One region of the Pseudomonas extremaustralis genome, then DNA from elsewhere that is predicted to be linked to it. Evidence: predicted binding sites of a transcription regulator. Region 1 holds the regulator's gene; each other region holds the start of a gene.
The links. The regulator sigma-54, encoded in region 1, starts transcription at its own class of promoters, with help from an activator protein. The targets are predictions, from matches to a motif close to ANTGGCATNNANNTTGCTNT.

Region 1 (3,275 bases):
CCAGCCGATGCACGGTCGCGCCCGCGCTGGCATCGGCTACCTTCCGCAGGAAGCATCGATTTTTCGCAAACTGTCGGTAGCCGACAACATCATGGCGATCCTCGAGACCCGCAAGGAACTCGACCGTGACGGGCGTCGCAAGGAACTGGAAAGCCTGCTCCAGGAATTCCACATCAATCATATTCGCGACAACCTCGGCATGAGCCTGTCCGGTGGCGAGCGTCGCCGCGTGGAAATTGCCCGGGCCCTGGCCACCAACCCCAAGTTCATCCTGCTGGACGAACCGTTTGCAGGCGTCGACCCGATCTCGGTAGGCGACATCAAGCAGATCATCCACCACCTCAAGGCCAAGGGCATTGGCGTGCTGATCACCGACCACAATGTCCGTGAGACCCTCGATATCTGCGAAACCGCGTATATCGTCAACGATGGACAGCTGATTGCCGAAGGCGATTCCGCGACCATCCTTGCCAACGAACTGGTCAAGGAAGTGTACCTGGGTCACGAGTTCCGCCTGTAACTACCGTGGTGTCACGGCCGTTCGCCAAGGCGCGCGGGAGTCAATGAAAACCTCCGGATTTTTATTGTTACCGCGCTCTAGGCAAAGCCCCCGATATCAGGCATATAATTTGCTTATGTTTGGCGCTCACGCGCCCTGTCGTGGATGGCGCATTGCGCCGGCGAATAAGGTGTTAAGCCCCTGCCATGAAACCATCGCTAGTCCTGAGAATGGGCCAGCAGCTGACGATGACACCGCAGCTGCAACAGGCCATCCGCCTGCTCCAATTGTCGACCCTGGACCTGCAACAGGAAATCCAGGAGGCCCTGGAGTCCAATCCGATGCTCGAACGCCAGGAAGAAGGCGACGACTTCGATAATGCAGACCCACTGGCTGACAACATCGAGCAAAAACCCAACTCCGACGTACAGGAACCCTCCTACCAGGAAACCGCCCCGACGGTGGACAACCTTGAGGAAGGCGACTGGAACGAACGCATTCCCAACGAACTTCCCGTAGACACCGCCTGGGAAGACGTCTACCAGACCAGCGCCAGCAGCCTGCCCAGCAACGATGACGACGAGTGGGATTTCACCACCCGCACCTCCGCCGGCGAGAGCCTTCAGAGCCACTTGCTTTGGCAATTGAACCTGGCGCCGATGTCCGACACCGATCGCCTGATCGCCGTAACCCTGATCGACTGCATCAATAACCAGGGCTATCTGGACGAAACGCTCGAAGAAATTCTTGAAGCCTTCGACCCGGAACTGGACATCGAGCTGGACGAAATCGAAGCCGTCCTGCACCGCATCCAGCAGTTCGAGCCCGCAGGCATCGGCGCGCGCAACCTCAGCGAGTGCCTGTTGCTGCAATTGCGCCAGTTGCCCGCCAAAACTCCTTGGCTCGTTGAGGCCCAGCGCCTGGTCACTGACTACATCGACCTGCTGGGCAGCCGCGACTACAGCCAGTTGATGCGCCGCATGAAGCTCAAGGAAGACGACCTGCGCCAGGTCATCGAGTTGGTGCAAAGCCTCAACCCACGCCCAGGCTCGCAGATCGAGTCCACTGAAGCCGAATACGTCGTGCCCGACGTGATCGTGCGCAAGCATAATGAGCGCTGGCAGGTGGAGTTGAACCAGGAGTCGGTGCCACGCCTGCGGGTCAACCCCCAATATGCCGGCTTCGTGCGCCGCGCCGACACCAGCGCCGATAACACCTTCATGCGCAACCAGTTGCAGGAAGCGCGCTGGTTCATCAAGAGCCTGCAAAGCCGCAACGAAACCCTGATGAAAGTGGCCACCCAGATCGTCGAGCACCAGCGCGGCTTCCTGGAATACGGCGACGAAGCGATGAAACCCCTGGTTCTGCATGACATCGCCGAAGCGGTGGGCATGCACGAATCGACGATTTCCCGGGTAACCACGCAAAAATTCATGCATACCCCACGGGGTATATATGAGCTGAAATACTTTTTCTCCAGCCACGTCAGCACCTCCGAAGGCGGCGAATGCTCGTCCACGGCGATCCGCGCGATCATCAAAAAACTGGTTGCCGCGGAAAATCAGAAAAAGCCGTTGAGTGACAGCAAGATCGCTGGTTTACTGGAGGCACAAGGCATTCAGGTCGCCCGTCGAACCGTCGCCAAATACCGCGAGTCCCTAGGGATCGCGCCTTCCAGCGAGCGAAAGCGTTTGATGTGACGGGCGGGCCACAGCGTTCCAGTGGCAGGCGTTCTTGCCTGCCGCTTTATGCACTGGCAACGAAGGAGAAGCTGTATGCAAGTCAACATCAGTGGACACCAGCTGGAAGTCACCAAGCCCCTGCGTGAGTACACCGAGAGCAAGCTGAACAAGCTTGCGGGGCATTTTGACAAGATCACCAACGTGCAGGTCATCATGGAGGTCGATAAGCTCAAACAGAAAATCGAGGCCACCCTGCACGTACCGAATGCCAAGCTCGTCGCCAATGCTGAGCATGAGGACATGTATGCGGCGATCGACTCGCTCTACGACAAGCTGGACCGCCAACTCATAAAGCATAAGGAAAAGAATCTGCACCTGATGCAAGGTACAGGTCGTTAACTCTCCCCCCATGATCCGACTTGAAACCATCCTGACCCCCGGCCGTTCACTTGTGAATGCGCCGGGCGGCAGCAAGAAAAAAGCCCTCGAACAAATTGCCAACCTGATCAGCCGCGAAGTGCCTGAGCTGGAGATGCAAGATGTATATGAGGCTCTTATTGCCCGTGAAAAACTCGGCTCCACAGGTTTTGGTAACGGCATCGCCATTCCCCACTGCCGCCTGAAGGGCTGCGAGACACCTGTCAGCGCCCTGCTGCACCTGGAAGCTCCCATCGATTTCGACGCCATCGACGGTGCCCCGGTCGACCTGCTGTTTGTACTGCTGGTCCCACAGGCAGCCACCGATGCGCACCTGGAACTGCTCCGGCAGATCGCCAGCATGCTTGACCGCAAGGACGTACGCGACAAACTGCGCAGCGCCAGCAGCAATGAGGCGCTGTACCAGGTTGTACTGGATGAACAGAACGGGCGGTAATCATGCGTTTGATCATCGTCAGCGGCCGCTCCGGGTCGGGTAAAAGCACCGCCCTCAATGTTCTTGAGGACAACGGTTTCTACTGCATCGACAACCTGCCCGCCGGCCTGTTGCCGGAACTGGCGGAACGCGCATTGATCCACACAGAATTGGCGCAGCCGCTGGTCGCCGTCTCGATTGATGCCCGCAACTTGCCCAGCCATCTCGAGCGATTCCCGCA
Region 2 (3,275 bases), 1.2 Mb from region 1:
ATCGCCGCGACTTCAAGGGCTTCCTGCTCGCTCAATGGCGGCAACAAGCCGGGCAGACGGCTGGCAAGCAGGGTCTTGCCGGTGCCGGGTGGCCCGCTGAACAACAGGTTGTGCGCGCCGGCCGCCGCAATCAGCAACGCGCGCTTGGCTGCCAATTGGCCCTGAACTTCACTCAGGTCCGGGTAAGGTTTGTTCAAGTACCGCAAACCGTCGGATTTATAGGCCTCAATCGGCACGTGCCCATTCAGGTGCGCCACCACTTGGAGCAGATGGTCCACCGCAATCACTTTCAGCCCTGAAGCCAGGCATGCTTCCTCGGCATTGTGCCGGGGCACTATTACCGTGCGCCCGGCCTTGCGCGCCGCCAGCGCTGCCGGCAGCACGCCCTTCACCGCGCGCACCTCGCCGGACAACGCCAACTCTCCCAGGCATTCCACGTCATCGAGCATCAATGCCGGCACCTGCACACTGGCTGCGAGGATTCCCAGGGCAATCGCCAGATCGAAACGCCCACCCTCCTTGGGCAGATCGGCGGGCGCCAGGTTGAGGGTGATGCGGCGGGAGGGGTATTGCAGGGCGGAGTTGAGAATGGCGCTGCGCACGCGGTCCTTGCTTTCCTTGACCGCCGCTTCTGGCAGACCGACCAGCGTCAACGACGGCAAACCATTGGCCATATGCACTTCGACGGTGACGGCAGGGGCTTCGACGCCAATCTGGGCGCGGCTGTGGACAATGGCGAGGGACATGCTCGTTCCTTGAAAAGTGGGGCCCGCTTCCTGCGGTTTTTCAAGGGTAGATGAGGTGGGGAAGAATGAGGCGGGGAGGTTTTACAGAACGTATCCAGGGGGCCGTGAGCCCCCCAGGGGTTGAACTTATTCGGCGGGCGGGTTCAACCTTGCTTCCAATTCCGCGACTTTCGCCTCAAGGCTCTCCAACCGCGCACGCGTGCGGGCCAGTACCACCATCTGGCTGTCGAATTCTTCCCGACTCACCAGGTCCAGTTTGCTGAAGCCACTCTGCAACAAGGCCTTGAACTGGCTTTCGATTTCATTGCGGGGCAGCGGGGTGTCACCGCTGAACAGGCGAGAGGCGTGGCCGCTCAGGGCGTCGAGGAGGTCTTTGGGCGCGAGCATGGGAAATATTCCGGAAAACTGTTGGCCGGCAGTGTATCACGCAGCGTCTATAGTCTTTTCCAGGGCCCGATGCGCACGCTTTTCGCGCAGGGGGCCGGGAGGTGGCGCACTGTTTTTGTGCGCATTGCGGCCGCCATGAAGCCCCGCCGGTGGGCATAAGTGAGCAAGGGACTGATTTCAGTGGTTTTTACGGAGCTGGCAAGGTTTCTGCTTAGACGATCATGACCCATGCACTGATGCAGTCGCTGTGACGAATGCAGTGCGCCGACGGATCAGGGGTACAGGTTTCGTCACCAGTGGTTCGCTGGCGTCGTAATGGCAACTGCTCTTGCGACGACGCGTTACAAAGCCAGGCGCTGCGCTTAGACTTGAGACGGGTTTGTTTTCCTGGGGCAAGTCCACCAATTCGGGAGAGAGTTTTCATGAAGCTAGTCACTGCCATCATCAAGCCGTTCAAGTTGGACGATGTACGCGAGTCGTTGTCCGAGATCGGCGTGCAGGGCATTACCGTTACTGAGGTCAAAGGCTTCGGTCGGCAGAAGGGTCACACCGAGCTGTATCGCGGCGCGGAATACGTGGTCGATTTCCTGCCGAAGGTGAAGATTGATGTCGCCATTGACGACAAGGATCTTGATCGGGTTATCGAGGCGATAACCAAGGCCGCCAACACTGGCAAGATCGGTGACGGCAAGATCTTCGTGGTCAATCTGGAACAGGCTATTCGCATCCGTACCGGCGAAACCGATACCGACGCAATCTAAGCCGCCAAACCCCAACGCCCCAGGAGAAAACAATATGACTCTGCGTAAATTCGCAGGGCTCGGAGCCCTGTTGTCCATCGTAATGCCCGGCCTGGCCATGGCGGCAGACGAAGTGGCGGCTCCAGTCCTCAATTCCGGTGATACCGCGTGGATGCTCACATCCACCGCGCTCGTGCTGTTCATGACCATTCCCGGCCTGGCGCTGTTCTACGGCGGCATGGTGCGGTCCAAAAACATTCTGTCGGTGATGATGCAGTGCTTCGCCATCACTGGCTTGATCACCATCCTGTGGTTCGTCTACGGCTACAGCATGGCGTTCGACACCACCGGTATGGAAGCAGGCGTCGTCAACTTCAACTCCTTCGTGGGCGGCCTGTCCAAGTTGTTCCTGTCGGGTGTGACGCCGGCCAGCATCACCGGCCCTGCGGCGCTGTTCCCTGAGGCGGTGTTCGTCACCTATCAGATGACGTTCGCCATCATCACCCCGGCGCTGATTGTCGGTGCCTTCGCCGAGCGTATGAAGTTCTCCGCGATGCTGATCTTCATGGGCGTCTGGTTCACCCTGGTCTACGCGCCGATTGCCCACATGGTGTGGGGCGGTCCGGGCTCGCTGCTGGGTGATTGGGGCGTGCTGGACTTTGCCGGCGGTACCGTGGTGCATATCAACGCCGGTGTGGCCGGCCTGGTAGCGTGCCTGGTGCTGGGTAAACGCAAAGGCTTCCCGACCACGCCAATGGCGCCTCACAACCTGGGTTACACCCTGGTGGGCGCGGCCATGCTGTGGGTCGGCTGGTTCGGCTTCAACGCCGGTTCCGCTGCTGCGGCCAACGGTACTGCCGGTATGGCGATGCTGGTGACCCAGATCGCAACCGCCGCCGCCGCCCTGGGCTGGATGTTCGCCGAGTGGCTCACCCACGGTAAGCCAAGTGCCCTGGGCATCGCCTCGGGTGTGGTTGCGGGCCTTGTGGCCATTACGCCAGCTGCCGGCACTGTGGGCCCGATGGGCGCGCTGATCATCGGCCTGGCGGCGGGTGTGGTGTGCTTCTTCTGCGCCACGACCCTCAAACGCAAACTGGGCTATGACGACTCCCTGGACGCCTTCGGTGTCCACGGTATCGGCGGTATCCTCGGCGCAATCCTGACCGGTGTGTTTGCGGCACCGGCCCTGGGTGGCTTCGGCACCGTGACTGATGTGGCAGCCCAAGTCTGGATTCAGTGCAAAGGCGTTGGCTTCACCGTGATCTACACCGCCATCGTGACCTTCATCATCCTCAAGGTGCTGGACATGGTCATGGGCCTGCGGGTTACCGACGAAGAAGAGGCGGTCGGCCTCGACCTGGCGCAACACAACGAACGCGGCTACAACTTGTAAGTACGCAAA
Region 3 (3,275 bases), 2.3 Mb from region 1:
GACCACCAGTTCCGGCAGGTGGGCCAGCACATGGGACAGTTCATCGGGCTTGCGGCACTGGAAGGTCGGCACGTTTTGCAGGATCGGTTCTTCGTCCAGGTAGAAACGGATCATTTCTGGCACGTAGGGGTAGATCGACTTGTCGTCGGCCACGCCGGTGCCGATGGCATTGGCCAGCACCACATTGCCGGCGCAATAGGCCGCGACCAGGCCGGGCACGCCAAGCATCGAGTCGGGGTTGAACGCCAGCGGGTCGAGGAACGCGTCGTCGATCCGGCGGTAGATCACGTCCACGGCCTTGGGCCCATCGGTGGTGCGCATGAAGACCTTGAGGTCGTGCACGAACAGGTCGGCACCTTCCACCAGTTCCACGCCCATTTCCCGTGCCAGGAACGCATGTTCGAAAAATGCGCTGTTAAAGCGTCCGGGCGTCAGCACCACCACGTTGGGGTTGTCCAGGCGGCTTGAGCTTTTGAGGGTCTTGAGCAGCAGGTTGGGGTAGTGGTCCACCGGCGCGATGCGCTGCTTGGCGAACACTTCGGGGAACAGGCGCATCATCATCTTGCGGTCTTCGAGCATGTAGCTCACGCCGCTGGGAGTGCGCAGGTTGTCTTCGAGCACGTAGTAGGTGCCGTCGCCATCGCGCACCAGGTCGACGCCGGAGATGTGCGAGTAGATGTCGCGGTGCAGGTCCAGGCCGACCATGGCCTGCTGGTAACCCTCGTTGCCCAGCACCTGGTCCGCCGGAATGATCCCGGCCTTGATGATGCGCTGGTCGTGGTAGATGTCGGCGAGGAACATGTTCAGCGCATTGACCCGCTGGATACAGCCGCGTTCGATCACGTTCCATTCGCTGGCGGGGATGCTGCGCGGGATGATGTCGAAGGGGATCAGGCGTTCGGTGTCTTGCTCGTCGCCATAGAGGGTGAAGGTGATCCCGGCGCGGTGGAACAGCAAATCGGCTTCGCGACGACGCTGGGCCAGCAGTTCCGGCGGCGTGTTGGCCAGCCAGCGGGAGAAATCCTGATAGTGCGCACGGCACACGCCATTTGCGTCATTCATTTCGTCAAAGAAAGATCGAGCCATTTCAGTACCTTGTCAGTGCCAAAGGAAGCCTTGGGGGGCACTGCCGCTTTAAACAACGCATTTTTTTATGAGCCCGTGGCTGAGGGTGCCAATGGGCCTGGTCCTTACTTTCTTTTGGGGTCGGCTCTGGGTCGGGGGGTAACGAATGTTCCTGTATTCGGGCAGATGAACGAATAAAGCAATGCCTGTGCCGAAACGCTATTCCGCCCCCACCTAACGCCCTGTAGGCGCGAGCTTGCGCGCGAAAAACCCCAGAACACCTCGCTTATCCGGAATGCCCGCGTCATCGTTGGCGACCTTCGCGAGCAAGCTCGCTCCTACAAGGAAGCTTTATGCCCTGACTTGGTGCGTGACATCCCGCCGACCCAGGTCCAGGAAAACGACTACAGTCCAGACTTCAAGCACCAGCCTTAAACCGATGCCGATATCGATCCCCAAGGCGGGTAAAGGAGACGGTCATGTCAGACGAACCGAAAGAAGAACCGGAAGAAGAACTCAACGATCCGGGCAATGAAGACCCCGGCTCCCTGATGGACGATGCGCAAGTGCCGCTCAGCGAGCCAGATGACGCTGCGGATGGGGGCCATACCGAAGAAAATCAGCATTGATAGGGCATTGGCGCTCCTAGCGCTCCAGTAGCAGCCGCTCCAAGGTCGCGACCGGCAGCGGCCGGCTGAACAGGTAGCCTTGAATCTGGTCGCAGCCGGCCTCTTTCAAGAAGGCCAGTTGTGCCTGGGTTTCCACGCCTTCGGCCACCACCCGCAGGTTCAGGCTATGGGCCAGTTCGATAATGGTGCGGGTGATGGCCGCATCCTGCGGGTTGCTGGTGACTTCGCGGATGAACGCGATGTCGATTTTCAGCGTGTCGATGGGAAACCGCCGCAGGTACGCCAGGCTCGAGTAGCCGGTGCCGAAGTCGTCGATGGAGATCTTCACGCCCATGGCGCGCAGGCGCTGCAAGCTGGCGATGGTGTGTTGGGTGTTTTCCATCAGCGAGCCTTCGGTCAGCTCGACCTCCAGGCAATGGGGCGCTACTCCGAACGTGGCGAGCGCCGAGGCGATATCGGCGATCAGGTCGCCTTCGATCAATTGATGGCCGGACACGTTCACCGACACTTCCACGGCGCCAATCGCCGTGCGTTGCCACGTCGCAATCTGCTGGCAAACGCTATCGATCACCCAGCGTCCCACCGTCACGATCAATCCCAGGCTTTCCAGGATGGGCACGAACACGGCCGGAGACACCGCGCCATAACCGGGCCGATCCCAGCGCAGCAACGCTTCCAGTGCACAAATCCGCCCGCTGGCCAGTTCGACCTTGGGTTGGTAATGCAGGGTGAGCGCCTGCCGTTCCACCGCTTGGCGCAGGGCGTTTTCCAGGTCCTGGCGGGTCAGGTCATGCACATGCATGTGCGCGGTCTCGTTGTTCTGGCCGCGCAGTTGCTGCTCAAGCATCAGGCTATGGTCTTTCAACTGGTCGCCATGGGTCTTGAGCCGCAGCAGATTGCGCACCCGCAACCATAATTCGATGCGCTCCACCGGCTTGCTGATGAATTCCTCGGCGCCGGTCTGCAGGCCATTGATGCGGGCGCTCGACTCGCTCAGGGCCGAGAGCATGATGATCGGAATGCTGGCCGTGGTCTCGTCGCCCTTGAGTTGGCTGGCGACTTCGTAACCGTCCATGCCCGGCATCATGATGTCCAGCAGGATCAGGTCGGGAAGACGTTGGGCAATCAGGTCCAGCGCTTCTTCGCCGCTGCCCGCGCTCATGGTCTGGTAGCCCTCGTGTTGCAGCAGGGTTTCCAGCAGCTTGCGAATCTGCGGTTCGTCATCGACGATCAGGAGCGTTGCGGGTTGGCTGGCCATGGAGAGGACTCATGTGAGAGGTGTGATGTTGTTTTGCAGCAGTGTGTCGATCACCTGGTACAGCTCTTTGTAGCGCAACGGCTTGATGATGTAGGCATCGCAACCGGCCAGCCGGGTCTTTTCGCGGTCTTCCTTCATGGCCATGGCGGTCAGGGCGATCACCGGGATATGGGCGGTGAGCGGGTCGTGCTTGAGCAGCGCGGTGGCGGCCAGGCCGTCCATGCCCGGCAACTGGATATCCATCAGGATCAGCGCCGGTTGCCGTTCACGAGCCAGGGTCAGGCCGATCTCGGCATCGGCGGCCCACAACACCGTGTGCCCGG

Region 2: a site for sigma-54 is predicted at 1,328-1,347, ahead of glnK (P-II family nitrogen regulator). Genes of this name have one in related genera too.
Region 3: a site for sigma-54 is predicted at 1,262-1,281, ahead of BLR63_RS07390 (circularly permuted type 2 ATP-grasp protein). Genes of this name have one in related genera too.

What each region holds. Positions count from the first base shown of each region.
Region 1 covers NZ_LT629689.1:3,888,455-3,891,729, forward strand. The annotation lists gene lptB (LPS export ABC transporter ATP-binding protein) at 1-520, shown strand, start outside; gene BLR63_RS17970 (RNA polymerase factor sigma-54) at 706-2,199, shown strand; gene hpf (ribosome hibernation-promoting factor, HPF/YfiA family) at 2,275-2,580, shown strand; gene ptsN (PTS IIA-like nitrogen regulatory protein PtsN) at 2,591-3,055, shown strand; gene rapZ (RNase adapter RapZ) at 3,058-3,275, shown strand, end outside.
Region 2 covers NZ_LT629689.1:5,120,284-5,123,558, forward strand. The annotation lists gene BLR63_RS23480 (YifB family Mg chelatase-like AAA ATPase) at 1-746, opposite strand, end outside; gene BLR63_RS23485 (accessory factor UbiK family protein) at 873-1,133, opposite strand; gene glnK (P-II family nitrogen regulator) at 1,556-1,894, shown strand; gene BLR63_RS23495 (ammonium transporter) at 1,929-3,266, shown strand.
Region 3 covers NZ_LT629689.1:1,541,683-1,544,957, forward strand. The annotation lists gene BLR63_RS07390 (circularly permuted type 2 ATP-grasp protein) at 1-1,086, opposite strand, end outside; gene BLR63_RS31465 (hypothetical protein) at 1,545-1,694, shown strand; gene BLR63_RS07395 (EAL domain-containing response regulator) at 1,711-2,952, opposite strand; gene BLR63_RS07400 (response regulator) at 2,962-3,275, opposite strand, start outside.